Regions from separate parts of the Halalkalibacter sp. HAAS-P014 genome, predicted to be linked through region 2. Evidence: predicted binding sites of a transcription regulator. Region 2 holds the regulator's gene; each other region holds the start of a gene.
What was found. Region 2 encodes Rex, which represses fermentation and respiration genes when NADH is low (regulators of the CRP and FNR family bind a similar motif). Its sites were predicted from a motif close to TTGTGAAATATTTCACAA; they were not measured.
Positions count from the first base shown of each region.

Region 1: a site for Rex is predicted at 2,443-2,460, ahead of nirB (nitrite reductase large subunit NirB). Genes of this name have one in related genera too.
Region 3: a site for Rex is predicted at 5,742-5,759, ahead of AC1FXZ_RS17070 (cytochrome ubiquinol oxidase subunit I). Genes of this name have one in related genera too.

Region 1 covers NZ_JBWQTV010000002.1:210,642-221,064, reverse strand. The annotation lists gene nirB (nitrite reductase large subunit NirB) at 1-2,364, opposite strand, end outside; gene AC1FXZ_RS01820 (NarK family nitrate/nitrite MFS transporter) at 2,654-3,964, shown strand; gene fabF (beta-ketoacyl-ACP synthase II) at 4,064-5,299, opposite strand; gene AC1FXZ_RS01810 (beta-ketoacyl-ACP synthase III) at 5,327-6,271, opposite strand; gene AC1FXZ_RS01805 (phospholipase D family protein) at 6,416-7,831, opposite strand; gene AC1FXZ_RS01800 (cyclic nucleotide-binding domain-containing protein) at 8,003-9,172, opposite strand; gene AC1FXZ_RS01795 (polysaccharide deacetylase family protein) at 9,321-10,196, opposite strand.
Region 2 covers NZ_JBWQTV010000030.1:31,974-42,396, forward strand. The annotation lists gene groL (chaperonin GroEL) at 113-1,756, opposite strand; gene groES (co-chaperone GroES) at 1,809-2,093, opposite strand; gene AC1FXZ_RS20865 (CPBP family intramembrane glutamic endopeptidase) at 2,480-3,205, shown strand; gene AC1FXZ_RS20870 (YdiK family protein) at 3,202-3,420, shown strand; gene AC1FXZ_RS20875 (DoxX family protein) at 3,527-4,057, opposite strand; gene tatC (twin-arginine translocase subunit TatC) at 4,242-4,994, opposite strand; gene AC1FXZ_RS20885 (twin-arginine translocase TatA/TatE family subunit) at 5,012-5,194, opposite strand; gene AC1FXZ_RS20890 (redox-sensing transcriptional repressor Rex) at 5,332-5,967, opposite strand; gene AC1FXZ_RS20895 (ABC-F family ATP-binding cassette domain-containing protein) at 6,218-8,158, shown strand; gene AC1FXZ_RS20900 (hypothetical protein) at 8,183-10,324, opposite strand.
Region 3 covers NZ_JBWQTV010000021.1:98,341-108,763, forward strand. The annotation lists gene AC1FXZ_RS17045 (L-lactate MFS transporter) at 1-670, opposite strand, end outside; gene AC1FXZ_RS17050 (methyl-accepting chemotaxis protein) at 916-2,892, opposite strand; gene AC1FXZ_RS17055 (LysR family transcriptional regulator) at 3,197-4,105, opposite strand; gene truA (tRNA pseudouridine(38-40) synthase TruA) at 4,662-5,399, shown strand; gene AC1FXZ_RS17065 (hypothetical protein) at 5,396-5,599, opposite strand; gene AC1FXZ_RS17070 (cytochrome ubiquinol oxidase subunit I) at 5,818-7,158, shown strand; gene AC1FXZ_RS17075 (cytochrome d ubiquinol oxidase subunit II) at 7,155-8,168, shown strand; gene cydS (cytochrome bd oxidase small subunit CydS family protein) at 8,182-8,283, shown strand; gene cydD (thiol reductant ABC exporter subunit CydD) at 8,287-10,005, shown strand; gene cydC (thiol reductant ABC exporter subunit CydC) at 10,002-10,423, shown strand, end outside.

The DNA.
Region 1 (10,423 bases), on a different contig from region 2:
GTCTTCAATTGCTTGTTTCCAAGGTTCTTTATAACGAGTTAGTGTTTTCTCCAAACGTTTATTCAATTCACTTCTCACCTTACCATCAGCCAATACTTCTTGAACATGCTTTAACCCTAGCCGTTCTAGCCAAGTTGATGTACGCTCTAAGTAAAGTGCTGTTTCACGATAGTATTGCAAATAGGCTCCTGTGATCTCGAATACTTCATCCTCTGTTTTTACTTTACATAGAAGATCACCAGCCCGTAAGTCTGTTCCTCCGTTTCCAGCTACATAGATTTCCCATCCACCGTCAAGACCCACAATTCCCACGTCTTTTATTCCTGCTTCTGCGCAATTTCTAGGACAAGCTGATACACCCATCTTCACTTTGTGTGGTGTGTCTAACCGCTCAAACCTCTTTTCCAATTCAATTCCTAAACTCATAGAATCTTGCGTACCAAAACGACAGAATTTTGCTCCGACACATGTCTTAACTGTACGTAACGTTTTTCCGTATGCATATCCAGACGGCATTCCCAGATCTTCCCACACTTCAGGCAATTGCTCCTTTTCAAGCCCGTACAATCCAATTCGTTGTCCACCAGTAATTTTCAGCAGTTCGACATTGTATTTGTCTGCTACATCTGCGAGTCTCCGTAGATCTTTTGCTGTAGTGACACCTCCATACATTCTTGGAATGACTGAATACGTTCCATCTTTTTGTATGTTTGCATGCATTTTTTCATTTACTAAGCGTGAATCCCTTTCATCTACATATTCAGGATAAATCATTCCTAAAAAGTAATTAAGTGCTGGTCTGCATTTTGAACAGCCTTCATCGTTCGTCCATTCTAAAACATTCATGACTTCCCGAATCGTTGTTAACCCTTTTAACTTAATTTCTTCAACTACTTCATCACGACTTCGTGTTGTACAGCCACAAATTGTCTGTTTCTCAACTCTTTGCTCGAATTCATCTCCTAGTGTATGGACAATAATATCTTTAATTATCGGTTTACAACGGCCACAAGAACGCCCTGCATTGGTACACCCACCAACTTGTTCAACGGTTGTCAAGTTCTCTTCTTGAATAGCGTTAACAATTGTCTCCTTATCGATGCCATTACAACCACATACAATCTCTTCATTTGACATATTTGAGACATCATTTGCTTCAGAAATGCTCTCTGCTTGAAAAAATGAGATTGATGTAAAATTCGAGACATCTTCCTTTTTAGTTAACATCTTAAATAAACGATTACTGTCTTTCGTATCACCGTATAAAACAATACCGACTATGCGATTGTCCCTTATGAGTACTTTCTTATAGATTCCTTCATATTCATTATGAATAACGATTGATTTTGAAGTAGGATCATCATAAATTTCACCGGCTGAAAAAAGATCAATTCCCGAAACTTTCAATTGTGTCCCAGTAACCGAACCTTCATAACCTTTGGCTTTTTGGTTACAGAGAGTTTTTGTTAGAACTTTTCCTTGTTCATAAAGGGGGGCTACAAGACCATAAACCATTTCTCTATGTTCAACGCATTCACCTATGGCATAGATATTTTGGATATTTGTTTCCATATAATCATTTACAACAATTCCCCGATTTACATAGATTCCACTTTTTTCTGCCAACTTAACATTGGGTACAATACCTGCAGTCATTACCACTAATTCTGTATCAATGTTCGCTCCATCTTTAAATCGGATTCCTTCCACACGGTCAGACCCAATGATTTCAACAGTTTCTTTTCCCATCAGAAAATTCATGCCCTGTTTCTCTAATTCCTCTTTCAGCATAGTAGATGCAACTTCATCGAGTTGGCGCTCCATCAAATGGTCTACTAAATGAACAACATCAACGCTCATCCCAAGATGTAATAAGCCTTTGGCAGCTTCTAATCCCAGAAGCCCTCCTCCGATAACAACTGCCTTTTTAGATTGTTTCGAAACTTCCATCATCGTTTCACAGTCTTTAATATCTCGAAAACCAATCACACCGTCTTTCTCTACTCCAGGTACCGGAAGCACATACGGCAGTGAGCCAGTTGCTATAATTAATTTGTCATATTCTATTTCTTGCTCTTTATCGGTATGAACACGTTGATTATTCACATCAATTTTGATTACTGTTTCACCAGTAAATAGTTTAATATGATTAGATTCATACCAATGCTTATCATTTATAATGGTCTCTTCAAACGTTGTATGTCCTTGAAGAACATTTGAAAGCTGGATTCGATTATAGTTGGGGTGTGGTTCATTACCAATAATCGTTATACTAAATAGGTTTGGGGTAAGTTTCAAAATCTCTTCAATTGTACGAACTCCTGCCATCCCATTCCCTATCATTACTAATTTCATCTTATCCATATGTATCCCTCCATTATGCTCACCATTTCACAAGTTATGTTTTCTAATACACATACTACATAACTAAAAATCGTTTGAATGTGAAATGAATCACAATATCTAATCTAATTTACTTTTTACATGCCTCTTATAAAACACACTTTTATAGTTTATTTACTTTTTTAATAACTAGTTTTCTATTACACCCTTTCACTTTGTGACGAACATCACTTTCACCAGCTATATATACTTGTATGATGTTCATATATTAAATTGAATCTTATATAAGTAAATTATTGGAGGAAACATCATGGGAAGAATAAAAGATTGGAATCCAGAAAACACAGAATTCTGGGAAACAGAAGGAAAACGACATGCAAAAAGGAATCTATGGATCTCAGTACCATCTTTAATGTTAGCCTTTGTTGTATGGCAAATTTGGTCAGTCGTTGCTGTTAGGTTAAACGACATAGGTTTTACATTCACGAATGAACAACTATTTACTCTAGCCGCCATCCCAGGACTTGTAGGAGCAACATTACGTTTTGTGTATACTTTTGCAGTCGGCAAATTCGGTGGGAGAAACTGGACTGTTTTCTCTACTGCAATTTTATTAATTCCTACTTTGGGGATTGGTTTTGCAGTACAGAATCCCGAAACACCTTATTGGGTTATGCTTCTACTAGCTGCACTATGTGGCCTTGGTGGAGGTAGTTTTTCATCTTCTTCATCGAACATAAGCTTCTTTTATCCGAAAAAAGAAAAAGGAACTGCACTGGGAATTAACGGTGGTTTGGGTAATATGGGGGTATCTGTCGTTCAATTTGTTACTCCTTTAATTATTGTTGTAAGTACATTTGCTTTTATAGGTGGAGAAGGCCAGTTTTTAGCAAATGGACAAGAAATATGGCTACAAAACGCTGCTTTTATATGGGTTATTCCAATTATTATAATGACAATTGCCGCTTATTTTGGAATGGATAACCTTCCAACAGCAAAACAATCAGTAAAAGATCAATTTGTTATTGTCAAGCGCAAGCACACTTGGATCATGACAATTTTGTATGTGGCAACATTTGGTTCATTCATTGGATATGGTGCCGCTTTCCCTTTATTACTAAGTTCTCAATTCCCTGAGTATGTAGGATTAGCTTTCATCGGTGCCTTTTTGGCTGCAGCTTTTCGCCCTATTGGAGGATGGATTTCCGATAAGTTCGGTGGTGCTAGAGTTACAGCTTACCTTTTAGCGATCATGTCTCTTGGAGCACTTTCTGTAATTTATTTTAGTGGCCAGCAACAGTTTGTTGGGTTCTTACTATCCTTTTTAATCTTATTTATGGCAGCTGGAGCCGGTTCAGGTTCTACTTTCCAAATGATTCCTATTATCTTTCCAGCAAAAGAAGCAGCACCTGTCCTAGGCTTTACAGCTGCATTTGCAGCTTATGGATCGTTCTTTATTCCTCAATTATTTGGTTGGTCGGTTTCTACTACTGGAACACCAGTTACTGCGTTGTACTTCTTTATCGGATTTTATGTAATCTCTAGTCTGCTCAACTGGTACTATTATCAAAGGAAAAATGCAGAAGTTCGTTGCGATGATGTGACAAAGGACGCTGCCTAGATTATTTCCTTTTTAGGGGGCATTTCAAAGGTTCAAACCTTATGCCCCCTGCTTCTTTTTATTTCACAGTTTAAGAAATAAAGACTTATTTATTGATAATTAAAACTTTCTGAATGCCAATGTTACATTATGTCCACCAAATCCAAGAGAGTTAGATAAAACAACATTTACATCTTTTTCTTTTGCAATATTTGGAACATAATCTAAATCAAGTTCCTCATCAGCTGTTACATAATTAATTGTCGGTGGAACAATCCCGTCCTTCATAGCTAATAATGAAAAAATAGCTTCAATTGCTCCTGCAGCACCGAGTAAGTGCCCCGTCATTGATTTTGTTGAACTGATAGACAGTTGATTCGCGTGGGTACCAAAAATCTCTTTAATTGCTGTTGTTTCATATAAATCATTATAATAAGTACTCGTCCCATGAGCATTAATATAATCGACGTCATCCGGCGAGAGTTGGCTATCGGCTAACGCTAATTTCATCGCTCTTTGGGCTCCTTCACCATTCGGTGCGGGTGTCGTAATGTGATGTGCATCTCCCGTTGCTCCGTAACCGATGATCTCTCCATAAATACTTGCTCCACGTGCTAACGCATGATCTAACTCTTCTAAAATAATAACTCCCGCACCTTCAGCTATTACAAATCCATCCCGGTTCTTATCAAAAGGACGACTTGCAGTTTTGGGATCTGGATTCGTAGAAAGAGCAGTCATATTAGAAAATCCAGCAATGGTCATTTCGGTAATAGCAGCTTCTGTTCCACCAGTGATCATAGCGTCAGCCTCGCCATTTTGGATAACACGGAATGCATCGCCAATTGAATTCGCCCCTGAAGCACAAGCAGTCACCGAGCAATTATTAATTCCTTTTGCTCCTGTTTCAATAGATACTCTCCCAGAGGCCATATCAGGGATGAGCATTGGAATGATAAACGGACTCACGCGTTTTGGTCCTTTGTCTAGAAAACGCTTGTGTTGTTCTTCAAATGCGTCTAAACCACCAATACCCGATCCAATCCATACCCCAACTCGCTCTGAGTTTATATTTTCACCAATTTGAAGTCCTGCATCCTTCACTGCCATCTTACTTGCACCGATTGCAAACTGAGTGAAACGTGCCATTCTACGTGCTTCTTTTCCATCCATATAATCAGATGGCACAAAATCTTTTACTTCTCCAGCAACTTTCACATTAAATTTCTCTGAATCTATTCTAGTTATTGAATCAATACCAGAGACTCCTTTTTTAATGTTTGACCATGTAGTACTAGCATCATTTCCTAACGGAGTAATAGCTCCAATACCAGTTATCACAACACGCTTTTTCATAAATGCCCCTCCTAAAAATAGTGTTTATTATTTACCCCATCTTAAACAAATAGATCCCCAGGTTAATCCTGCACCAAAGCCGACCATGACAACAACATCTCCATCAAGAATGTTCCCATTTTTTATTTCCTCATGTAGTGCTAGAGGAATTGATGCTGCTGAAGTATTTCCATGCATGCTTACGGTTGTTGAGACTTTCTCTTTTTCAAGACCAAGGCGTTCTCTAGCTGCATGTATTATCCTCATATTTGCTTGGTGTGGTACAAGGAAATCAACATCTTCCTTACTCAAACCAGCTTTTTCAACCACTCTTAAGCTTGAGTCTGGCATTTGTCTTACAGCAAATTTAAAAACCTCTCTACCTTTCATCTCTACGAAGTTTGTTTCTTTATCTACATATAGGTGATTGGCTCCGGCACCCTCTGCTCCTAATTCAAAAGAGAGTATTCCTTTCCCCTCTGGAACCTGACTTATAACTACTGCGCCAGCTCCATCCCCGAATAATACACATGTATCTCGATCGGACCAATCAACTATTTTAGAGAATTTTTCACTTCCTATTACTAAAACATTTTTGTATGTGCCACTCTCAATAAATTGTTTTCCAGTCACTAAAGCATAAATAAAACCTGAACACGCAGCACTTATATCCATCGCCGGTACTTGATGAATGTCTAATGCGTCTTGTACCATACAAGCAACCGAAGGAAAAGGATAATCTGGAGTCGCTGTCGCAACTAGGATTAAATCAATGTCGTTCGGTTCTAGGAAAGCATCAGCTAGAGCCTGTCTCGCTGCATGAATTGCCATATGAGATGTATCCATATCATCACTAGCAATTCTTCGTTCACAAATACCTGTTCTTGTTTGAATCCATTCGTCACTCGTTTCAACTTTTCTTTCTAGTTCCTTATTAGTCACTATATTTTCTGGAACATAAGTACCAATCCCAACGATCCCGACTCGTTTCATTTTATCACCCTAACTTTTATGACTAGGTCATAATATCTCCTATAAAAACTATAGTACATGAAAACACTACGAAAATGAAGAAAAATAAATTAAGAGCGAACAACTCCCTAATTTCGAGTAGTAGTTCGCTCTTAATTTATTCAACTAAAACGTTGTTAATCCTGTCTTTTTTTGCAGCCTAAAAAGATATTTTTTGTATTCTGAGAAATCTTCCAAATATTCATTCACATGAACCGTATAGGTTGCGTCTTCGTTGTTCCATAACTTTGAAAAATATGCTGACACATCATTAATGATAGTCGCCTTATTTACTGCTTTTACTTTTAATGAAGTATCAAGATTAAAATCATCTAAATTTCTTCTTGTGAAATTAGCAGATCCACCAATAACAGTACTTATTTCATCTCTTTCGATAAAAATTATTTTAGAATGGTATTGTTCTTCATTTGTATTGTACCATTTTACTTGTAAATGGTCGTTCCCATATTCGACTAAATCATACGCAACCGGCCGATTCGGTATGCCGATATTTTCGTTCCCAATCACAGTTTCATTTGGATCTAATATCATGTTCACTTTCACACCACGCTCAGATGCAGCTATTAATTCTTTGACAACTCCACTATCAGCAAGATTGAACATTCCGACATATATTGAATCATTAGTACTAGTTTGGTTAATTTCATTTAATAAGTGTTCTCTTATTTGTCCTTCCGTTAATAATTGAATGTGAATGTCACCATTTTCCTCATGTTCGATTGAATAGTTTGGTAACTGCTGTCCCCCAGAAAAGTTCGCCACTACCTGCTCTGATTGTAAAATATCTTGAATAATGTTCCCTTCAACAACAAAGGCAATATTAGAATTATAACCACTGGCATCATGTGGGTTAGCAGATGTTACCATTGCTCTCTTATCAGTCGTCATCACTTTGCGATGGTTCCCTTTTAGGTTTAACATTTTTAGATAGGATCCCAATGTAACTTTCGGTCCATTATCACTAAACGGATTTTGTAGCCACCCTTCACCTTCTCTTCCGAACGTACTTAAATATGCTCTCCACAATCCTGAATAAATCGGATTGGCATCTCGTAGTGGCGTTAAATTGGTTAAAATTACGTCAACCCCATGTTTCTCCAGTCTCGATAAGTGTTTAGATGGGTGTGATCGGTACGTTGTATTGATTTCGTCTGTTATAAATACCACTTCAATCTCAGGCGATTGTTCTTTTTTCTCAATCAATGCCTTTGTAATGGCATCAGTTATTTCCGGATACTCTTTATCTTCATCGTATTTATCATTAAACAAAAACATATCAAACACTATAAACTCTTCGGCCTCGTTGATCATTTCTAGAAGCCGATCAAAGATTTGATGATCACGTATAATCTTCTCACCTTTTTCATAGGTAAGATCGTATAAAAATTCAACATCTGACACTCGGTGTACTTGTCCTTCATAAGAAACTCCTTTGGGGAGTGGTTTATACAAACCGTATATCGTATAAGGGACAATCGTAACAATTAATAGAATAACTAAAAACATTACTACTTTTTTCATAATAAACACCTACTGAAAATTCGATTCTTTTAGTATCCCAACCTATGAAGAAATGATTCAGATGATAAGGTTTTTATATACAAAAAGAGGCTGTTTCATAAGAATCTGACCCAGTCACGTATACCACTTACATGTTCAGGATCAGAAACTTAATTTTAACAGCCTCTTTAATTATGAGATAAATTGTGTGAATCCTAAAATAAAAATAACCCAAATCCCTATCATCATGTGAGAGAGTGAAACACCTACTATAGAACGTTGACGTGCAAACATCCACCCCCAGAAAAGTCCAGGAACGAAAGCGACTAAAGCGAATAACATCCCGATATGTGAATGCGCCATCGCAAATAATAAGTTTGAGACAACAATTGATGTGATCAATTTCCCTTTTGAATTAGGAAGAAATTCTTGGAGGGCTGATTGTAAACCAGCTCTTGCGATAAACTCTTGAACAATGGAAAACAACATGTAAATAACAACTGAAAAGATAAACATTGAATAGGTAAATCCTATATCTTCAAAAGTTGCAGCCGGGCTGAATAGTGGTATACCTGAAAAAGCAGGAACAAATGTAATTAACCCCCATTTTAATACAAGAAAGAACAATAATATTGGAACTGTTAACAATATAGCCTCTTTGCTGTGCTGCCTCCAATTGTTCATTGTTATTCCAAAGGCAGAAAAGGGGTATCCACTTTTTTTCATAACAATAAATATCATAAGAGCGAAACCGATTATTAGACTTATATCCACAAAAGTGGATACACCAAACCATTCAACTATTTCGGTAAGTGAAATTAACATGAGAGTATAAACCGAGAGGACCGTAAGTAAGCTTGTGGCTAAAAGACCCAACGCTTTATACGCTCTGTTATGTTTATATTCTTCTTTCACAATAAGAGTTTGTTTTTGATTTAATTTAGACGATAATTGTTGTACTAACTTGCTCAACAGTTTTATTTTTATGTCTTTATAGGGGGGAGCTGCAAAAAGCCTGTCTACATTTATACGAACAATTTGCGATGATTCATTCGCGATTACATTTTGGTTTCTAAAGCTAGATCCATCAAGAAGTACTTGTTCACCAAACAATTCTCCTTGCTTTGGTGTGGATACAAGGTGTATTCCTGTTCCTCTCTCTTTTTTATAGATTCCGACACTTCCAGATTGAATTAAATATAAGGACTGATCATCGTCCCCTTCTCTAAATATATATTGGCCTTCTTCCACTTGAAGCACTTCAGAAAACCTTGTGATTATTAAAACTTCTTGGTCTGTCAATTCTGATGTCAGATGATTTTTTCTCATCTCGGTGTATACATCTAAGTTTGTACTTACCATCTAACCGACTCCTAGTATAATAGTCTCTCTATAAGTATACTGGAATCTAAAATATGAGTGAAGCTGAATGGCAGTAACAATATTTAGCAGTTAGCCACCTATAGCTTTGCAATTAAAAAGAGCCCGATAAACGGACTCTTTCAAATTATTAGCGTTGATAAGGAATCCCCAATAATTCAGGGACGGTAACAAATTCTAAACCTTGTGCTTGCAACGCCGGTATAATTTGGTGAAGTGATTCAATTGTACTTGTTCTGTCTGATTCCCAGTCTCCACCATCATGCATTAAAATAATTGATCCTGGTCTTGTATTGCTTAGAACATTAAAAGCTGTATCATCTGCTCCTAATTCTCGCCAGTCCAGAGAATCAACATCCCATCCAACCACTGTATAATCCATTTCCGCTAGTCTCTCAACCAACTCTTCATATAAAAAGCCATATGGCGCTCTAAATAAACTCGTTCTGTAACCAATAATCTCTGAAAGAAGTTCTTCTGTTTGTGTAACCTCTTGTTCCATTGTAGCAATATCCCCCTCAGCTACAAGGTTCGGATGCCACTTTGTATGGTTGCCAACAATGTGCCCTTCATTTACCATACGTGTAACAAGATCAGGGTAGGCTCGGGCCCTTGCCCCCATCACGAAGAATGTTGCTGGCACATTATACTCACTTAAAACATCTAACACTTGTGGAGTAAACCTTGGGTCTGGACCGTCATCAAACGTCAATGCAACTCGATTATCTCCTTCTGCTCCCCTTAAGACAACGGTTTCAGGATACATTTGTTGCAGGACAATATTGGAAACCGGCTGACGTACGCGTTCAGTATACTCCGGTCCCCCTTCTGGTTGTGGTAGATCTTCTGGGTCCTCAGGATTATTTCGGTCTTTATTCCACCACCATTTTGCTTCGACATTACCGGATGACGTCTGCTCATTTGCATCTGCCATCATCACACTCACTGCTTGCACCCCAACTATAAGTGCCAAAACCAATATGAGTTTCAACCATCTTTGTTTCATTCGTTCATCTCCTTATAACAATTAAAATGCATTGTTATTTTTCATTAAAACAGGAAAATTATTCATTCAAATGAAACTAGATAAATAAATCTTGAGCGATGACCATTTATACAACATTTTAGGAAACTAGAATGTAAGTGACACAACTGAAATTCAATCTAGAAAAGCCTCTTTAAATAATATATGTATAGTAGTCCATACAACGGTTTGTACTTGTCATATATTAT
Region 2 (10,423 bases):
TCAGTGAACTTTTGAGAAGCCTCCGTTAATTAACCTCAATGTTAGCAAAATGTTAGCATTTCACTCTCACCTTACCAACAAACCCAATAATACCAAGGGTTCGAGGGGCGGATTACATCATGCCGCCCATTCCACCCATACCGCCCATGCCGCCCATGTCAGGCATGCCTGCGCCACCAGCATTTTCTTCTGGTTGGTCAGCGATAACAGCTTCAGTAGTTAGGAACATAGCTGATACACTTGCTGCGTGTTGAAGCGCAGAACGTGTAACTTTTGTTGGGTCAACAATACCAGATGCAACCATGTCTACCCACTCGCCAGTAGCAGCGTTGTATCCTTGGCCTACGTTTTCACCTTTAAGACGCTCAACGATAACAGATCCTTCAAGACCTGCATTGTGTGCGATTTGGCGAACTGGCTCTTCAAGAGCACGTAGTACGATGTTAACACCAGTAGCTTCGTCACCGTCAGCTTGAACTGCTTCAACTGCTTTGATTACATTTACAAGTGCCGTACCACCACCAGCTACAATACCTTCTTCAACTGCAGCACGAGTTGAATTTAATGCATCTTCAATGCGTAGTTTACGCTCTTTTAGTTCGGTTTCAGTTGCAGCACCAACTTTAAGAACTGCTACACCACCTGCAAGTTTAGCAAGACGCTCTTGTAGCTTTTCTTTATCAAACTCAGAAGTTGTTTCTTCAAGTTGAGCTTTAATTTGGTTAACACGTGCAGCGATTTGATCAGCAGCACCTGCACCTTCAACGATTGTCGTGTTCTCTTTTGTTACAACAACTTTTCCAGCGCGTCCTAGTTGATCAATTGTTGCAGACTTAAGGTCAAGACCTAGGTCCTCAGTGATCACTTCTCCACCTGTTAATGTTGCAATATCTTCAAGCATTGCTTTACGACGGTCACCAAATCCAGGAGCTTTAACAGCTACTGCGTTAAATGTACCACGTAATTTGTTCACTACAAGTGTCGCTAGCGCTTCACCTTCAACATCTTCAGCGATGATAAGGATTGGCTTACCTTGTTGCACAACTTGCTCAAGAACAGGAAGAACTTCTTGAATGTTTGCAATCTTCTTGTCAGTGATAAGAACGTATGGGTTATCAAGAACTGCTTCCATCTTATCAGAGTCTGTTACCATGTATGGAGATGCATATCCACGATCGAATTGCATACCTTCAACTACTTCTAGCTCAGTAGAGAAACCTTTTGACTCTTCAATAGTGATAACGCCGTCGTTTCCAACACGGTCCATTGCTTCAGCGATGATAGAACCAACTTCGTCATCAGCAGAAGAAATAGCAGCAACTTGTGCAATTGACTCTTTTCCTTCGATTGGCTTAGAAATGTTCTTAAGCTCTTCAACTGCAGCTACAGTAGCTTTTTCAATTCCTTTACGGATTACCATCGGATTCGCACCAGATGTAACATTTTTAAGACCTTCACGGATCATAGCTTGTGCAAGAACTGTTGCAGTTGTTGTTCCGTCCCCTGCAATATCATTTGTTTTGCTAGCTACTTCAGCAACAAGCTTAGCACCCATGTTTTCGAATGCATCTTCAAGCTCGATTTCTTTTGCAATCGTTACACCATCATTAGTAATTAATGGAGAACCGAATTTTTTCTCAAGAACCACGTTACGTCCTTTTGGTCCAAGCGTTACTTTCACAGCGTTTGCAAGTGCATCAACACCACGCAGCATAGCGCGACGAGCGTCTTCACTAAACTTAATATCTTTTGCCATGATAATACCTCCTAAAAGTTATTTTATATGTAGAGACTAAGCTCTTTCGTTATTAGCCGATAATTGCAAGAATATCGCTTTCACGTAAAATTAAATATTCTTTTCCTTCGTATTTCACTTCAGTACCAGCATACTTTGAAAAGATGATAGCATCTCCTTCGCTTACTTCAAGAGCAACGCGCTCACCGTTGTCAGTCACACGACCAGTACCAACAGCTACCACTTTTCCTTCTTGAGGCTTTTCCTTCGCAGAATCTGGTAATACAATTCCGCTAGCAGTTTTTTCCTCTGACTCAACTAGTTCAATTACAACACGATCACCTAATGGCTTTAACAAGGAAAACACCCTCCTTCAAGACCTTTAATTTAATTTTATTATTAGCACTCAAGTGCGTCGAGTGCTAACACAATTATTATAATAATCATAACTGGGTTTATTTGCAAGCTTTTTGCAAAAAAAAATTGTTAAATTTCCACTCGTTTTCTTTACAAAAGTTTATAACCATCGTGTAAGAAACCCTACATAATCAATACTATAGTTACATAATGTAGTAAAAGGTCAAGCCATAAGAGAAACAAACCTTCTTTATCTTATCCAATATAAACCATCCTAATTCACAGTACTTCAATATTGCATCAAGGCTTTCCTTCAGCTTTTATGTAATACATATGGTAAAATATGAAGATGCATTTTGAGAATTTTTAACAAAGGAGTATTGCACATTGAATAAACGCTATTGGTGGATTCTAATTACATATGTACTAATGCAATTTTCCGCAGTTCCTGGTGTCTTGCTATTACGCGAACTTGGCATACCACGAGAACAAATTCCTGGAGTATGGACTTTATTTAGTTTCAGCATGGGCTTGATCATTATCTTGCTTCTGCTACGTCCCGATATGAGAGAGCGACATCTTAGAAAAGATCGCTCCACAAGAGGGGAAGCCATTCGGTGGTCCATTATAGGGGTATTTTTAGTATTTGCTGCTCAATACGCAGCTGCCTTAATTAATATGTTTGTCTTTGGAGTTGAACCGGGTTCCGAAAATACAGAGGTTATTGTGAATTATGCAAAAGCTTTTCCTGCTATGATTATTGTGGTTTCTATAATAGGCCCAATCCTTGAGGAAATAGTTTTTCGTTTAGTTATTTTCGGTGCACTGTACAAGCGCTTTAACTTCTGGATTGCCGGCTTTGTTAGTTCCTTTATTTTCGCTGCGATCCATATGGATTTTGAGAATTTACTGATCTATACAGCCTTAGGCTTTGTATTTGCCTTTTTATACGTTAAAACGAATCGTATTCTCGTTCCAATTGTGGCACATGTAGCCATTAACCTGTTTGTTTCTATTGTTAATGTATTATTAGCTGATCGCCTTGAAGATTGGATTGAACAGTTAGAGCAGCTTGAACAAACAACATCATTTATCATTGGAGGATTATTATGAAAGCATCTCCCATGTTTATGGCACTCCTCTACTTTTCCATCGGTGTGTTACTAATCTTTTTTGCCATTCAAAATGTTAGCAATGCTGGTTGGAACTTTTGGAGTTATTTAATTGTTTCATTTGCTGCAGTCGATTTCATGATTGCTTACCGCTTTTATCGCTTGCGTAAAGTAATTAAACAACTTCAGCAACAAAATAAGAAGAAGAAAGACTAGTAATACACTGAAACTATATTGATCTAAACGAAAAGGGGATGTGCCAAGAAGGTCTGAACTTGACCTTTTGACACATCCCCTACTTTCACGATCTATCCCTCAAAATTTAAGCCACTTTTTTTAATTTTGCTTCAAAACGTGGTTCTTTGCTTCTCATTTTACTACTAATAGCATTTTTCAAATATGGTAATACCCAACGATCTCCACCGTAGCGTCCTGCATTTGCACCTGCTACTAAAATGAACATCGAAATCATGATCATCCAAGGATTTGTCGAAATTGTTCCTGCAAACAAGAATGACATGTTCATCACGACACCGAAGAATGCTGCTGCTGAAGTTAGTACACCTAAAATGAGTCCTAATCCTACCAATACTTCTCCCCACGCTACAACTACACTAAATAAATCTGCATTCGGAATAGCGAAGGTTTCCAAGAATGTTACGTAGTTCGGATAAACAAGCGCTTCTCCATTCACTACTGGATTTGCTACTGATCCTTGTAAATATCCACCTGCATTAAAATCTCCTGTTACTTTGCCCCAGCCTGCTGTTAACCAAGCCCAACCTAAGTAAACACGTAAGAATAACCATAAACCAGCTATATATTTGTTTTCTCTGAAAAATTGTCCAATCATTATAGAAATCCTCCTTTTAGTATTGCTCAACTCTTCACAAATACTTGTGAATGTTTTCACAACCTTGTTATAACCATAGTATAAAACATCAAAACAGGCTTGACTACCCCACTTGGCTAGTTGTCAAACTTTGTTCACTATTTCACAAACGGTAACTAAAAAAGAGTGTTGCCATTGTTGGCAATCACTCTTTGCTCGCTTCTTCTCGTTCTCTCTCTAACCGTTTAACTTTTCGATACGTTAAGTAAGAGACCCAAATACTAAATTCATACAGCAGTAATAACGGCAGGGTCACCATTAAATGAGATAAAATCTCTGGTGGTGTTATAAAACCAGCGATTACAAGTAAGATAAAATAAGCAAATTTCCTAAATTCGGTTAATAAAGCCGGAGTTAAAATTCCTAACCGTGTAAAAAACATCATGATCACTGGCAGTTGAAACAACAATCCAAACGGAATTGTTACTTGAAATAAAAATTGAAAGTACTCATTTATACCATATTGTTCGGTAATCCCTAATCGTTCAGATAAATTCCCCATAAACTGTACGATAAATGGGAATAGCACAAAATACGCAAAAGATAGCCCCGTTAACAGCAAAATAAAAGCAAACGGAATATAGGCAAGTGTTGCTTTTCTTTCTTTCTCATGGAGTCCGGGACTAACAAAAGCCCAGAGTTGATATAAAATGATCGGAAAAGTAATAATAAGTGCACTCGCAAACGCAAATGTCATAAAGACCCGTATCGGATCTGTCATTTTAAATGCATTCATCGGTAAATCTTGAGCTGTAGGTGTGCTTTGTAAGTAAGTGATTAATGGTGTAGCTAAAAAAAAGCCGGCAATAAGAGCCACAATGAAGAAGACTAAAGTTATCATAATTCTTCGTCTAAGCTCCACTATGTGGTCCATTACCGACATGTCTCGTTGTTCCATTTATAGCCCCTTCCTACTTAGGCTTTATCGTTATCTTTTTTCTTATTTTCATCTTCATCTGCTAAGCCTTTTGTTGCATTCTTAAACTCACGTAATGTATTTCCAGCAGCTTTTCCTAACTCTGGTAACTTCTTTGGACCAAAAATTAATAAAGCAACGATCGCAATTAATGCGATACTACCTGCGCCTAAACCACCCATGGGTAGCACCTCCTTGTCCTAATTACTATTATAGAGCGTGTTAAAAAAGATAGCAATGACTCCTTATGGTTGGAAATTTGTACATGCTATCTAAGGTACTTCTAGTAGGCTAAAACTTGTCCCATTTTAATAACCTTTTATACCGGGTAATGCTTTAAAAAATACACTAATGCTTGTAATTCAACTGAAAGGTCAATATGGTGGACGCGTACCGAATCTGGTACATCAAGTCTTGCTGGAGTAAAATTTAAAATGCCTTTTATCCCTGATTCTACTAACTGATCAGCAATCTTTTGTGCTGCAGCTTGTGGTACAGTTAAAATAGCAACGGTTACCTCAGGGTCCAGGACCTGTTTTAAGTCTTTTAGATGGTGGATGGTTACTCCACCTACTTCCTCACCTATTTTAGTCTCATCCACATCAAAAGCCTTCACAATGTGTGTATTATTATTCTTTGAGAAATTATATTGTAAAAATGCAGTTCCTAAATTTCCAACACCAACTAGAATAACCTTCGTTAACTCATCATGATCAAGTGTTTTTCGAAAAAAGGAAAGCAAATAATTCACATTGTAGCCATATCCTTTTTTTCCAAGCGCACCAAAATATGAAAAATCACGTCTAATTGTTGCTGAGTCGACTTTTACGGCCTCACTTAATTCTGTTGATGATACTCTTTGTTTTCCCGAGGCAGAGAGATTCTCCAAGAACCGATAATAGAGTGGTAATCGCTTTGCTGTTGCCTGTGGAATCTTGGTTTGATCAATTTTCATCTATTGCCTCCCTCCTATTATCCTTTGTATGGCTTTAAGAATAACGTTATTGTACACTATTTCACACAGTTTGTAATCGTTTTACAAAACTGTTCATTAAGTTGTTGAGAAATCTATTCTACGATACACTAAAGGGAATAAGCAAAAGATTTATTTTTCCTATTTTTACTTGAAGCTATATATACTGAAATGTCATCTAGTCTAAATAAAGCAATACAGAATTAACTTTAGTTAGTTAGGAATGAAAATCATGATTATTTTACAATGTATAAATATTTCTAAAGCATTTGGGGTTGACCCCATCTTAACAAATATTAAGCTTGATATCCAAACAGGAGAGCGCGTGGCCTTGGTTGGTCGAAATGGTGCGGGAAAATCAACCCTCTTAAAAATCATTGCTGGTCAAATTTCTCATGACAGTGGGCAAGTTATGATGCCAAAAGGAATGAATCTAGGTTATCTAGCACAAAACACAGGTCTTGAGTCTGAATTATCGATCTGGGAAGAGATGTTAACCGTATTTGCTCCACTTCGGAAAATGGAGCAACAAATCCGAGATATGGAAATGCAGATGTCCGACCCAGATTTACTTCAAAACAATCAAAAATATGAAAAGCTTTTAAAAGAGTACGATCAACTTCAACTTTTGTTCAAAGATAAGGGTGGGTACCAATACGAAGCTGATATTCGTGGTGTGCTCTCTGGAATGAACTTCGCAGATTTTGATTACGATACAAAAATTGCAACGTTAAGTGGCGGCCAAAAAACAAGACTTGCTTTGGCAAAGCTATTGTTAACTAAACCGGACCTCCTTATTCTCGATGAGCCTACTAACCATCTTGATATCGCAACGCTTACGTGGCTTGAGCAATACCTAATCGGTTATAAAGGGGCAATTTTAATCGTTTCCCATGATCGTTACTTTCTCGATAAAATCGTTACTTCGGTTGTAGAGATTTCAAGAGCGAAGTCAACGAAATATCCAGGCAATTATAGTGCCTACCTAGATGAAAAAGCGAAACGTTATGAATTAGAATTAAAACAATATGAAAAGCAGCAAGATGAAGTAGCAAAATTAGAAGATTTTATTCAACGAAATATTGCAAGAGCATCGACAACGAAGCGAGCACAAAGCCGGAGAAAACAACTGGATCGCATGACATTACTTGATCGTCCAGCAGGGTCAGAAAAGTCAGCTTCCTTCTCTTTCATGATCGAACGACAAAGTGGTAAAGAAGTTCTCCGAGCGACTGATCTTCATGTTGCTTATGGAGAGGAGACGATTTTTAAAAACGTAACCTTCGATCTTGACCGTGAAGAAAGTGTTGCGTTAATTGGTCCAAATGGTGCAGGAAAATCAACGTTATTAAAAGCATTGATGAACGACATCCCTCTTACAGACGGGACGATTCGTTTTGGCAGCAATGTAACAGTCGGCTATTACGATCAAGAACAAGCAAATTTAAAATCGAACAAGCTTGTTCTCCATGAGCTTTGGGATGACCACTCACTTTTGCCTGAGAAAGAAATTCGCACGGTGCTTGGAAACTTTCTTTTCAGTGGCGATGATGTGTTAAAGCCAGTCTCTACTTTAAGTGGGGGTGAAAAGGCTCGACTAGCGCTCGCTAAGCTAATGATGAAAAAAGCAAATCTTCTCATTCTTGATGAGCCTACTAACCATTTAGATCTTGAAGCAAAAGAAATATTAGAAAACGCCTTAATTGACTATCCAGGAACATTGTTATTTGTATCCCATGATCGCTACTTTTTAAACAGGATTGCAACGAGAATGGCTGAGCTAGAAGATGGGCAAATCACCAATTATCTTGGTGACTATGATTATTATATTGAAAAGAAAGAAGAAATGGCTGAGCGTGAATTGTTGAACCAGCAAGAAAATGCTACATCAAGTCAATCCACTAGTACTTCAGAAGGAATACAATCAGACAAACGTTCCTATGAGCTCGATAAAGAGGCCAAGAAAGCCGAACGACAACGTCTGCGAAGAATTGAGGAAATAGAAAATAAAATCGATTCTCTCGAAACTGCACTAGCTGAAAAAGATGAAGCACTTTGCGACCCTGCTATTTATTCAGATCATGAAAAAGCTCAAACACTGCAACTAGAAATCGATGAAACACAAGCCACCATTGAAGCACTCATGGAAGAATGGGAACAGTTACAGGAATAAAACAAAAGGGGGTCAGACACCGCTTTACTTCGATAAAGCAGTGTCTGACCCCTTTTGGTAGTAATGTGCCGATACGACACAGAACATCGATGTAGCTGCTGCAACCACTCCTGAATCATTTAATAGCAATAAAGCAAATGATGCAACTACTCCTGTTTGCAAAAATAGTTGCTTATCTAAGCCTTCGAGTTGAAGCCTTTTGCGCCACAAGATAATTGCTCCGAGTAAATAACTCGTTACAAAAAGTTGCGTCCAGTTCGAATGTCGAAAGATCTTAACATTCATTGCTAGCTTTCGCTGTATCGTATCAAAAATATAGCGAATGTCGCCACTTAATAACCGTTCAAACGCCATGCCGATATGAGTTGGTTCTCCAGCTAATTGGAGTACATATAAAAAGATAAACAACACACCGATTGCCCCTATAAAAAGTAGAAGTAGAACTTTCCAAGACCATTTCTCAAAAATAAGACGATACAAGAAGAACGAAAAGGCAAGCCCTGCCGACAACGTCGCCCCGGCATTCGTGCCTAATGTATTTTTCCCCAATACGACAACCACAAGCAAAAACATCAAAAATACACAAACCACCGAAATCCATTTCCGTTGATTCTCTATTAACGGACTCAATACCATAATAGCTGAGATCAAGTATACTCCAGCAAATTCATTCCCAATCCCGTAATATCTAGCCCCAATAATTGGGTCATACCCTAAATAAGAACGTTGCATTAACTGGGATCCCAATAGAACATCCACCGTTATCAGAAAGAAGGTGGATACTCCAATCCAAAAAATTGGCTTCTTGCTTCCCTTTTCTATAAGATATCCACATAATAAGGAACTTGCAATCAGTAAGAGTACAAACCCACTTACTCCAATTGATTTCACAACCCCAGATAGCGCTAGAAACCAAACTGGTGACCAGAGAGCTGACAGCAATATCAGTCTTGTGATGTATCGCCATGTTTGCCTCTTGTTCGAACCAAAAAACCCATAAATAGCAGCTCCAATTAGCGCAACAACAAGGCATGTAATATAGATTGAAAGAACGCTTGCTCGACTTTTGTAAATTAAAACGACCTCATCAACCGCATGGAAAAAAGAGAGTTTATCCACAACGCCAATATCTTCTTGTATGATTACATTGCCGGGAAATCTATCAGCCTGCAAATTAAAGGCTGACAAAAAGGTCGGAACTAGATCAAGGCTGCTCATAATATATTTTTGTCTTGTTGTACTTGATGTGAGGAATCCTCCTGGTTTCTCTCCCCAATAAAAGACAGGAGCTAATTGTTGTTTTTGATCGTATGCTTGTTTGTGCATCATAGGAGAAACAAGCCAGAGCTCTTTCACCTCAACACGAGCTCTTTCAATGAAAGAACTTAACTGTTGTAATTGGTGAGCTTTTTCATTTTCAAAATGAGAATCCTCCATATAATGCATTTGATCATAGAGCCGGTAGAAATCTCCCCATTCTATTACGAGAAATCGTCTTCCACTTTCCCCACCTGTTGATAGTTTGTTAATAAGAAATTCAGAATCCATCTCAAGGCCCTTAGGAGAGGCAGCGCTGCTTTTCACTGCTCGATTTATTTGTCCATTGACATAGCCATTTTGATCTACTGCTAGCAAAGAGCCATAACGAATCCTTTCTTCTAATAGATCACTATGACCATACACTTCTCGTCCAATTCCTGCCTCTTTTAACATTTCTCCAAAATCACCGATATTCCCACGATGAGTCCCTTGCTCATTTTTATTGTTCAATCTGTGAAAATCAGGGTGTACCAAACCACTCACTTGTTCTTTTCCAGTTAACTGTTGCAACCATTCACTTGCTTGAAATCCGTTTATTTGCTCATCAGACTCATAACTATTCCACCCTTGTACACCAACTGCCTTTACCCCGGCTCCCATTGTGACCATATTATTAAGGTATGAATAAGGTCCATCCGGCCGTATATTCATTGCTCCAATTGCAGCATCCTGCCACAGGGTAGTCTCTCCCGTTTTGTGGATAAGCCAATCTGCTTCAGTCATAGACAGTCCAGGTACTAATATTACAAGTATTTCAGTACCATCCCTATCTGTTTCAGCATAGCTATCAACCGGAGATATCAAAATTAAACCAATTACACATACAAAAAGAATGCTTCTCGACATCGCCCTCAAACCTTTTTGGCTAATATTCTGAAATATCCACACTATCCACATAGTTATCAACAATAAAAGTCCCTATTTACTAGTACTCTATGTATTTGT
Region 3 (10,423 bases), on a different contig from region 2:
TTTTGATTGCTTCATTTGCTGTAAGCTGAGCTAAATCTTGTTTTGCTTTTTGTTTCTTATTCTGTGTTACTTCTGTCATTCCTTTAGGCATCCAACCTTGTGGTGGTCGAACAATATAGGATGCACCAGCGATCATTAAGATAAAGTAAGTTGCCCCGAGGATAAAGAAAGTGTTCTGTATGCCGACACTCTCAATTAATCTAGCTGCAACTGGGCTCGTAATGAGTGCACCGGCTCCAAACCCAAATACTGCAATTCCGGTAGCCAATCCTCTTCGATCAGGAAACCATTTTACTAAGGTAGATACAGGAGAAATATACCCAAGCCCTAAACCAATTCCTCCAACAGCGCCATACATGATGAGGAACAAAGGTAGTGATTCAAACATAACAGCAAAACCTGCTCCAATTTGCCCCGTACTAAAAAGTATAGCTGCTATCGTAGCTGAAAATCTTGGACCTTTCTTTTCAACCATTTTACCAAAGGTCGCTGCTGATATGCCTAGAAAAGCAATGGCTATAGTAAATGCCAGTGTTACTTGTGTGGATGTCCAGCCTATTGATTCACCTATTGGATTTGTGTAGACACTGTAAGCGTAAGTTGACCCAATTGATAAATGGATAGCTACTGCTGATAAAGCAATAAGCCATCGGTTTTTATTTGTTGACACGTTACTCACTCTCTTTCGATTATTATTTTCAACCAAATCTATAGTGTTTCTTGTTGAGTTAAGAAGATTGTGGCTCTTGGTTACAGCGAATACTTATAGTTTAGTAGATGGAGGGGGAGAGGTATGTGAAAAAAATCACATGTTTGTAAGTTCTTCTACTTTAATTTTAGAATTCTAGGGAGATTGGGAAGACAAAAAAGCTGGCCCCATTATAATTGATTGCGTGCTTGGGACCAGAGTCTGTATTAATATTTAAATTTTGTTACTAAGCTATTTAATTCTTCTGCCATTGATGATAGCGATTTGGCAGAAATGGAGATCTCTTCCATAGAGGCTAATTGTTCTTCTGTTGATGCTGCAACTTCTTGTGAAGAGGCAGCGTTGCCTTGTGCGATTGAACTTAGCTCATTTGCGATTGTTGTGACTTCCTGAACGGAAGAAGACATTTGCTGAGCAATAGAAGTTACATCTTCTATTTTTGTAGAAGCTGCCTGTGTGCTCTCAAGAATGTGGTGGAACTGAGAGATTGCTTCATTTGAAACTTCAACACCTGTCTGAACATCATTAGTAACACGGGCCATTGTTTCAACAGAAATTTCTGTATCTTTTTGAATCCCTTCAATTATTTGAAAGATGTCATTAGCAGATTGTTGGGATTGCTCTGCTAGCTTACGCACTTCATCTGCAACAACTGCAAATCCTTTTCCGTTTTCTCCAGCTCTTGCTGCTTCAATGGCTGCATTTAAAGCTAGCAAATTGGTTTGGTTAGCAATATCTGTTATTACATTTAAAATTGAGCTCACTTCTTTAGAACGCTCGTAAAGAGATTTGATTCTACTATCAGATTGTATGACTGATTCTTGAATTGACTTCATCTGATTGACTGTATTCTCTACCGTTTTTCCCCCAGCTTCAGCATGTGTATTTGTGACTTTAGATAGTTCGCTCACTTCGGAAGTATAATCGGCAATTTCAGCTACACCTTTAGAAATCAGTTGTAATGATTGAGCATTTTGATCGACCCCATCCATTTGTTTATCTGCGTTGCTTGATACTTCTTGGATTGAAGAAGCGACTTGCTCTGTGGCAGAAGATGTTTGTTCAGCGCTAGCTGTTAGCTGTTCTGCAGAAGCTGCAACTTGTTCAGCATGTTGGTCGATTTCAATGACTAGTGTTTTTAAACTATCTTGCATTTCATTGAAGGCGAGGCCTAATTGCCCGATTTCATCAGTCGATGTTACATCAATTTTTTGTGTTAGGTCCCCTTCACTCAGTGTAACTGCCTTTTCTTTTAATTCTTTTAGTGGTTTAATAATTGATTGAATAATAAAGTATAACGCCGCTGCTCCTACCATAATGGCGATACCCATCACCCATATAGTTGTCCATAGAATAGGTGCTGCAGCTTCATTAACTTCTGAAACTTCTATAGACCCAGCTAATTTCCATCCGGTTAACTCAATAGTGTCAAAAGCGATCACTTTATCATCCCCATCAATTGAAATCGGCATTTGTCCTGAGAGATTTTCATACATTTCATCGTGAAAGGATTCAGTTGCTTCCATGCCAGCTTCTCTCGTTGGATGTGAAATATAGCGTCTATTTTGGTCTAAAAGTACGGCGGCTCCTTGTTCGCCAATTTGTACTTGGGTCGTTAGCTCTTGAATGTAATCTAATCCAATGTTTAAAGCGACAACACCTGATGCATCCGTGGTTGTTTGAGAAAGCGTAATGACTAACTCATTAGTATCACCTAATAAATAGGGTTCAGAAATTATCAATTCTCCTTGATGACTAATGGCCTCTTGATACCAGTCTGCATTTCTCGGATCGTAATCATTATCGATAGAAATATCAGGCTTAATGATAAATAAGCCTGTATCACTCCCAGCAAAGACACTTTGTACTTCAGCTTGTAGCTGAGTGAGTTGTTGAAATTGTTCCTCTATAGCCGATGTATTATTGCCCTCAAGATCTTCTGAGCTAATGTTTTCTGAAAGTAAGCTGAGATTATCGATTTGCGAATTAATGGTATTATCTATTGACATGTTTAAAAGATGAATATTACTTGCAAAACCATTAAGCATTTCACTTTCCACTGCATTTTTGGCAGTGATAAAAGATATTACTCCAATACTTATTGTAGGTATAAGCAATGTAAGAGTAAAAGCAATGATCAACTTAGTCTTGATGTTCGTTAATTTACTTAAAAACGTTTTCATTTTCGAAGACTCCTTACCTTTTCTATGCGAACAATGTTACTAGTTCAAATTTCTTAGATTCTTGGTAACCTTCTCACAAAAAAAACTATTCTATGAAAGCTAGAATAGTTTCATCTTCTTGTATCAATATGGAACGGATTATCACCTACTTGATATCGTTTTCATTTTTGAGTGAACAGAAATCACTATTTGTGAATATAACAATAGTTTAAATCACGGTATTGGTAAATTCAACATAATTCTACAAATTTTCCAATAAACAGAGGCTAAGCTGAGGCCTTCGTTTCTCACTTATAAGGGGGATTCAATCAAGGTCAAAATTAGTAAGTGTGACTGTGTCCTTATGCGTAAGAATAAAGTCACGGAATACCTTTGCCGATAATGAGGTGCCTTTTTTTGAAAGTGCCATACCATTGTATCTTTTTATAGAAGGTGTTAATTTAACCATTGCTGTTTTTGAAGTTAACAAGGATGTGCCTGCATGACTAGAAGTTAGTAAAATGCCTACTCCTTCTTCAACGAAATTTTTTAAAGTCTCTATGTGACCGCTTTCAAATATGATATCAGCTTCAAAGCCTGCCTCTTTACATAGTTGGACAAATTCTTTTTTTAATAACGTTCCCATTTTGTAAGAAATAAATTGTTCACCTGCTAGTTGAGACAAATTAACTTTTTTTCTGTTGGTGAATGGATGATTTTTATTAACAACTAAAACAAATTCATCTTGGAGCAATGGATAAAAGTCGACTGACATTGGGGAAATATCTGATGAATTGATAAAAGCTACGTCAATTTCATTTTCTCGAATCATTTTCAGTAGTTCTTCAGAGTTGTTCTCATATAGTTTAATAGTTATCGCCGGGTAATTTTTTTTGAATGAACCGATTAAAGAAGTTATGCCTAAATAGGTAATATTAGGGACTGCTCCTATTTTTATCTTGCCGGCTTTAGTCGTTTGGTGCTCGGCCATTGTATGTTTGAGCATTTGGATTTCATCAACAATCCGTTTTGCATATTTTACAAAGTCTTCTCCAGCAGGTGTCAAAGTTACAGAACGTGTGGTTCGTATAAACAATTGCAAGCCGAGTTCCGTTTCTAATTTTTTTATTTGGTGCGATAAGGTAGGTTGTGAAATATTAATTTCTTCAGCTGCTAATGAAAAGTGCTTAAATTTTTCCACGGCGAGAACATATTCTAATTGATGAATCTCCATACTTTCACCTCATAATAGTATATTTACCTATTTATAGATTGTATCTATAAATACTATAGATTATTGCGATTGAGGAAATCAATACGTTTTCATTATTATGTAAGTAAGGGGTAAGGGTAATTTGTAAAAGTGGGCTTAGCTTCAGCAATTGCAAAATTTCAGCTAGTGGCCAAAAGTATTTTGTAATCATTGCTTAGATTGGACTATTACGCTAAAGGGGTGTAAGGTATGATTTTTGTTTGTAAATCACACGTTACAAAGGGTTTAAAAATCGTTCATTCTCCACACGTACAAAAATTAGAAGAAGGCAATCGCTGTAAGTGTATTGTCTGTAAAGAAAAGGCTTATTATCGTCTTTATTATATCATTTGAATGACTTAACTGAAACTGGTACTACCTGATTTGTCTCCTCCGTTTGACTTACTATAGATTTTTTAAAAATCGGTTATAATGAGTAGTAAGGTTAATTGCTCTCTCATATGGTGATTTGGTGTATGAGAGCTCTTGTATTTTGTATTCTGTTTCGGGAATGTTAAGTTGCGATAAGGAGAAGACAATGAATAATTACAAATTAGTCATTCAATATGATGGTGGTCGTTATAGAGGTTGGCAAAGGTTAGGTAAAGGTGAAAATACGATTCAAGAAAAAATTGAGAGTGTTCTTTCTGAAATGCTAGGAAGAAAGATTGAAATTATCGGTTCAAGTAGAACCGATGCAGGTGTACATGCACTGAATCAAATAGCAAATGTAAGAATAAAAGAAAACATAACAGAAAGAGAAATGAAAACGTACTTAAATCGTTATTTGCCTCAAGATATAAGTATTGTTGATGTTACAGCAGTCCACGAACGGTTTCATGCAAGGTATAATGCTCAAGATAAAACGTATTTGTACAGGATTTGGAATGAGCAACAACCAAATCCATTTATGAGAAAGTACAGTATGCATGTTGATAAAAAGCTTGATGTTGAAAAAATCCGTAATGCATCCAAGCACTTTCTAGGAGAACATGATTTTACTACTTTTACAAATGCTAAATCTAAGAAGAAGTCTATGGTTCGTACGGTCCATTCAATGGAAATAGAAGAACGTGAAGGTTTTATTGATATTAGAGTGTGTGGGAATGGTTTTCTACACAATATGGTTAGGAAAATCATTGGTACATTGATACAAGTGGGGTTAAATGAGGTAAGTCCGGAAGCGATCCCTGAAATTATAAAGTCAAGAGAGCGAAAACAAGCCGCATTTATGGCAGAGGCAAGTGGACTGTACTTAGAAACAATAGATTTTTAGTCATTAAGGAAAGTAGTAAAGAACCCTAGATCGAAAATAAAGGAGGACTCCAACTTATTGAAGGCTGGAGCCCTCCTTTTATTTTTGATCTTTTTATAATCATTCTGTGTTAACGATAAGTATTGTGCTCCTTTATACTCAGCTAACATTTTTTCTCCACCATTTGGCAGTTTCACACGAACGTCGTAAATATACTGCATTCTTATTTCCTCCGACATCAAATTACATATAAAAAAGAATTGTTTTCAGGATTGTAACAACTATTTCTATAATCTTCAACTTACTAAGAACTCTTTCCATTTGTCATCAAATGATCACTGTTCTGTAACGAAATCGTACAGTTTGTGATGCAATTCACATACATTTTGCCGATACAATATCAATATCTTCAAAAGAGGCAATGGAGAGGAGGAGTCAGATGGACTCTGTAGAATTTAGTCGATATTTAACGATGCTAACACTATCTGTGCATGCTATTTTTGCGACATTAGGTGTTGGGGTTCCGATTATGATAACAATTGCTCATTGGCTTGGTCTAAAAAGGCAGGATGAGCATTATATATTGCTTGCTAAGCGATGGGCACGTGGGTATGTCATTTGTGTGGCCGTAGGTGTTGTAACCGGTACGGCAATTGCTTTGCAATTAGCCTTATTATGGCCTAGGTTTATGGAATTTGCTGGTCAGCTTGTTGCCCTGCCTCTATTTATGGAGACGTTCGCGTTTTTCTTTGAAGCTATTTTTCTTGGGATTTATTTGTATACATGGGATCGCTTTAAAAATCCGAGGCATCATTTTTATTTGCTTACCCCGGTAGTAATAGGTTCAGCGATGTCAGCATTGTTTATAACATCCGTAAATGCATTTATGAATACACCACAAGGCTTTACGTTAGTCGATGGTCAACTAACGAATATTCAACCTTTACTTGCAATGTTTAATCCGGCGATGCCGACAAAGGTAGCTCATGTATTAACCTCTGCGTATATGACAACGGCGTTCGTACTTGCATCGATTGCAGCTTATCATTTACTAAAGGGCAACCGTCATGAGTATCATCGTAAAGCATTGGCTTTAACCATGAAGATTGCGTTGATTTTTTCTATTGCAACAGCAGTTGTTGGCGATCTATCTGGTAAGTTTCTAGCTGAATACCAGCCAGAAAAATTAGCTGCAGCTGAGTGGCATTTTGAGACAGAAGGTGAGGCGCCACTTGTTCTTTACGGTGTATTAACAGAAACAAATGAAGTGAAGTATGCTATTAAAATTCCTTACGCATTAAGTCTGCTAGTCCACAGTAATCCGTTCGGAGAAGTAATTGGATTAAACGATATCCCAGAAGAGTATCACCCACCATATATTGTTCATTACTTTTTTGACATCATGGTGACGCTGGGGATTTGGCTGACGATTCTTTCTTTATTCTATTGGATTGCGTTGTGGCGTAATTGGTCTCTTATAAAACGGAAATGGTTTCGTTTCTTGCTAGTGACATCGGGACCGTTGGCGATGATTGCCATTCAGGCAGGCTGGTGGTTCACTGAAGTTGGACGTCAACCTTGGATTATGCGAGGATTCATGACGACGGCTGAGGGAGCAACGGATTCACCGTATGTTTGGTTGATGTTTATTGCTTTTGCTATCCTATATCTCATCTTAATGGTTGGGACAGCAGTTGTTTTGACGCGCATGTTTAAAAAGAACCCAGTTGAGCGTGAACTAGAGAAGCTCACTGATGGTAGAAGGAGTGTTGCGAAATGACAGTTGAAGTCTTAGGAATATCGGTGTTGTGGTTGTTCCTATTCGGCTATGTCATCGTAGCATCGATCGATTTCGGGGCAGGATTTTTTAATGCATCAACTATTGTTACAAGGAAGCACCATATTGTAAATACGGTTATACAGCGTTATTTGTCCCCCGTTTGGGAGATTACAAATGTGTTTCTTGTTTTCTTTTTTGTTGGAATGATTGGCTTCTTTCCAAGTACAGCCTACTATTTTGGTACAGTTTTATTGATTCCAATCAGTATTTCAATTATTTTATTAGCACTTCGGGGTAGTTATTATGCATTTGGGACATATGGAACAAAAGGACATGTAGGCTATACGCTCATGTATGGGGTGACAGGTGTCCTTATCCCGGCATCCTTGTCTACGGCTCTGATTGTGTCACAAGGAGGATTTATTCGTGAAACTTCATCAGGGCGTATTGAACTGGATTACGGAGCTTTGTTGACGAGCCCATTTGCATGGTCAATTGTTGCTCTGAGTTTAGTCAGTGTATTGTTTATTTCAGCTAGTTTTTTAGCTTACTATTCTTCGGTTGCACAGGATGAAAAGGCATTAAAACTGTTTGAGAAGTATACATGGATTTGGAGCTTTCCAACAATTTTAACAGCACTAGGGATCATCATCGAAATGAGGTGGCATAATCCAAGCCATTATGAAGGCCTTATTTCACTTTGGTGGCTGTTTGCTCTATCGTTTATTTGTTTCCTTGTTAGCTTATGGTTATTAAAAAGAAAGAGGTATGGCTGGTCATTTATATTGGTCGTACTACAGTTTGCTTTGGCCTTCTATGCATACGGGGTATCGCGTTATCCGTATATATTGTATCCGTATATCACGATTTATGATGGATTTACGAATCAGACGATGGCCTATGCATTAATTGTTGTGTTTATACTAGGCCTGATGCTTCTTATCCCGTCTCTCTATCTAGTTTTTAAGTTGTTTATTATGAATAAGCCTTACATTCAAAAAGGGAAATAAGGAGGAAGTCACTATGCATGATTTTCTATTGTTTTACGCGCCACCCCTTGTTGCAGTGTTAGCGATGGTTATTTCCTTTTTGGTAGCAACGAAAAGTACAAAGTATGAGGATTAACCGATGAAATCACTTCAAAAACTGGCACTTGCACAGAGGGGACGTTATTATACACTGTCAATTTTAGCGTTTTTGTTTGGGATTGTTGTGATCTTACAAGCATATTTGATTGTTTCAATTGTTGATGGTCTCTTTTTAACTAAACAAACGTTTGATCAAGTCCTGTCATTTCTATTCATTCTGTTAGGAGTCCTATTTATTAGGGCTTTTCTCTCTTATTTGACAGGGAAAATAGGTGTGAAAATGGCAGCTGATGTGAAAAAGCACTATCGTAAAAGGTTGCTTGAAGCTTATTCTGATCACTCGTTACTTTCTTCATATAAGAATCAGACGGGGCAAAAAGTAAGTGTAATGTTAGAGGTTGTTGATGAGGTAGATAGTTTCTATAGTAAATATGTTCCTCAACGTATGATTACTACAATTGTTCCTCTGATGATTTTGATTGTAGTATTTAACCAACATCTTTATTCAGGTCTAATTATTTTAGTAACTGCGCCATTTATCCCCTTATTTATGGCCATTATCGGGGGAATGACTCAACGTAAATCTGAAGAAAAGCTTGATCGTTTGAAAGCTTTTTCTGGAAAATTTCTTGATACATTACAAGGACTTGAAAGTTTGAGGTTATACGGTCGTACAAAGCAATATAAAGAAGGGATTCGTGAGAGCAGTCTGAATTTTCGAGACGGTACGATGGGGATTTTAAAAGTAGCCTTTACTTCTTCTTTAATGCTTGAGTTGATTTCAATGTTAAGCATTGGACTTGTGGCATTGGAACTTGGTTTGCGTCTCGTTGTTTTTAATGAAATTAGTTTCTTTACAGCTTTTTTCATCCTGTTATTAGTTCCGGAATTTTTTAACTTTTTGAAAGATCTTGGCAGTGCGTTTCATGCAGGAAGAAGCAGCACAGGAGCTGTGAACCAAATAGAGGACGAACTAAAAAAACAAGAAAAAGTGATGGAATGGGGCACTTGTTCAATTGAGGCACCAATTACAATTGAATTGAGGAAGCTCGGATATCAGTATGAGCCTGAAGGATTTAAGTTAAGAAATATACAAGCTGAACTTCCTTCAACAGGTCTAGTTGCAATCGTCGGTAAAAGTGGGACAGGAAAAACGACACTTTTAAATATGATAGCAGGCTTACTTCCACCTTCTTATGGTGACATCTCGATTAATGGGCGAGCATTAACCGATTACCAAGAGAAGGAATGGTTTCGTCATATTAGCTACATTTCACAACATCCATATTTATTTGCTGGTTCAATTGAAGAAAATATTTCTCTTGGCGTAGTTGCAACTAAGAATGAAATTGAGATCGCTGCGAAAAAAGCAGGAATATTTGATTTAATCAATTCGCTGCCTGAGGGCTATCAGACTCAAATCGGTGAAGGGGGAAAGGGCCTTTCAGGAGGAGAGAAACAACGAATTGCACTCGCCCGTGCTTTCTTGAGGAAGCCGTCAGTTGTATTATTTGATGAACCAACAGCTGGGTTAGACATCGTAACAGAACAGCTTTTACAAGATTCCATTCGCGAATTGGCAAAAGACTCAATCGTAATCACGGTAGCCCATCGCTTACAAACGATTAAGAATGCGAGTCAAATTCTTTTTCTCTCAGAAGGAGCTTTAATGGCTCAAGGAACACATGATGAGTTGGTGGCTTCTATATCCACTTATAAAGAACTGTTCTCTGCTCATGGAGAGGAGGAACAAAGATGAAAGAACTTTTTCAAATTGTTCAAATGATGATGCGGGAAAAAAAGGATATCATCTTATCAATCGTGTTAGGGTATCTTGCTGGCATTGCTGCTGTTGGATTATTTGCAGCTAATGGTTATTTAATCTCACATGCAGCCCTTGAGCCTCCATTGTATGTATTAATTGCAATGGTTGCAGTTGTTAAGCTCGGAAGTTTTATTCGGGCAAGCAGCCGTTATGGAGAAAGGTACTTTTCTCATCGAGCAACATTTACAATGCTAAGTGACTTACGGGTTAGTTTCTATGAAAAATTGGAACGTGTAGGTTCGAGTTTATTTCAGAAGTATCGGAGTGGCGATCTACTAGCGCGTATTGTTGGCGATGTTGAAAGCCTTCAAAATATGTATCTTCGTGTTATTTATCCACCTATTATAATGGT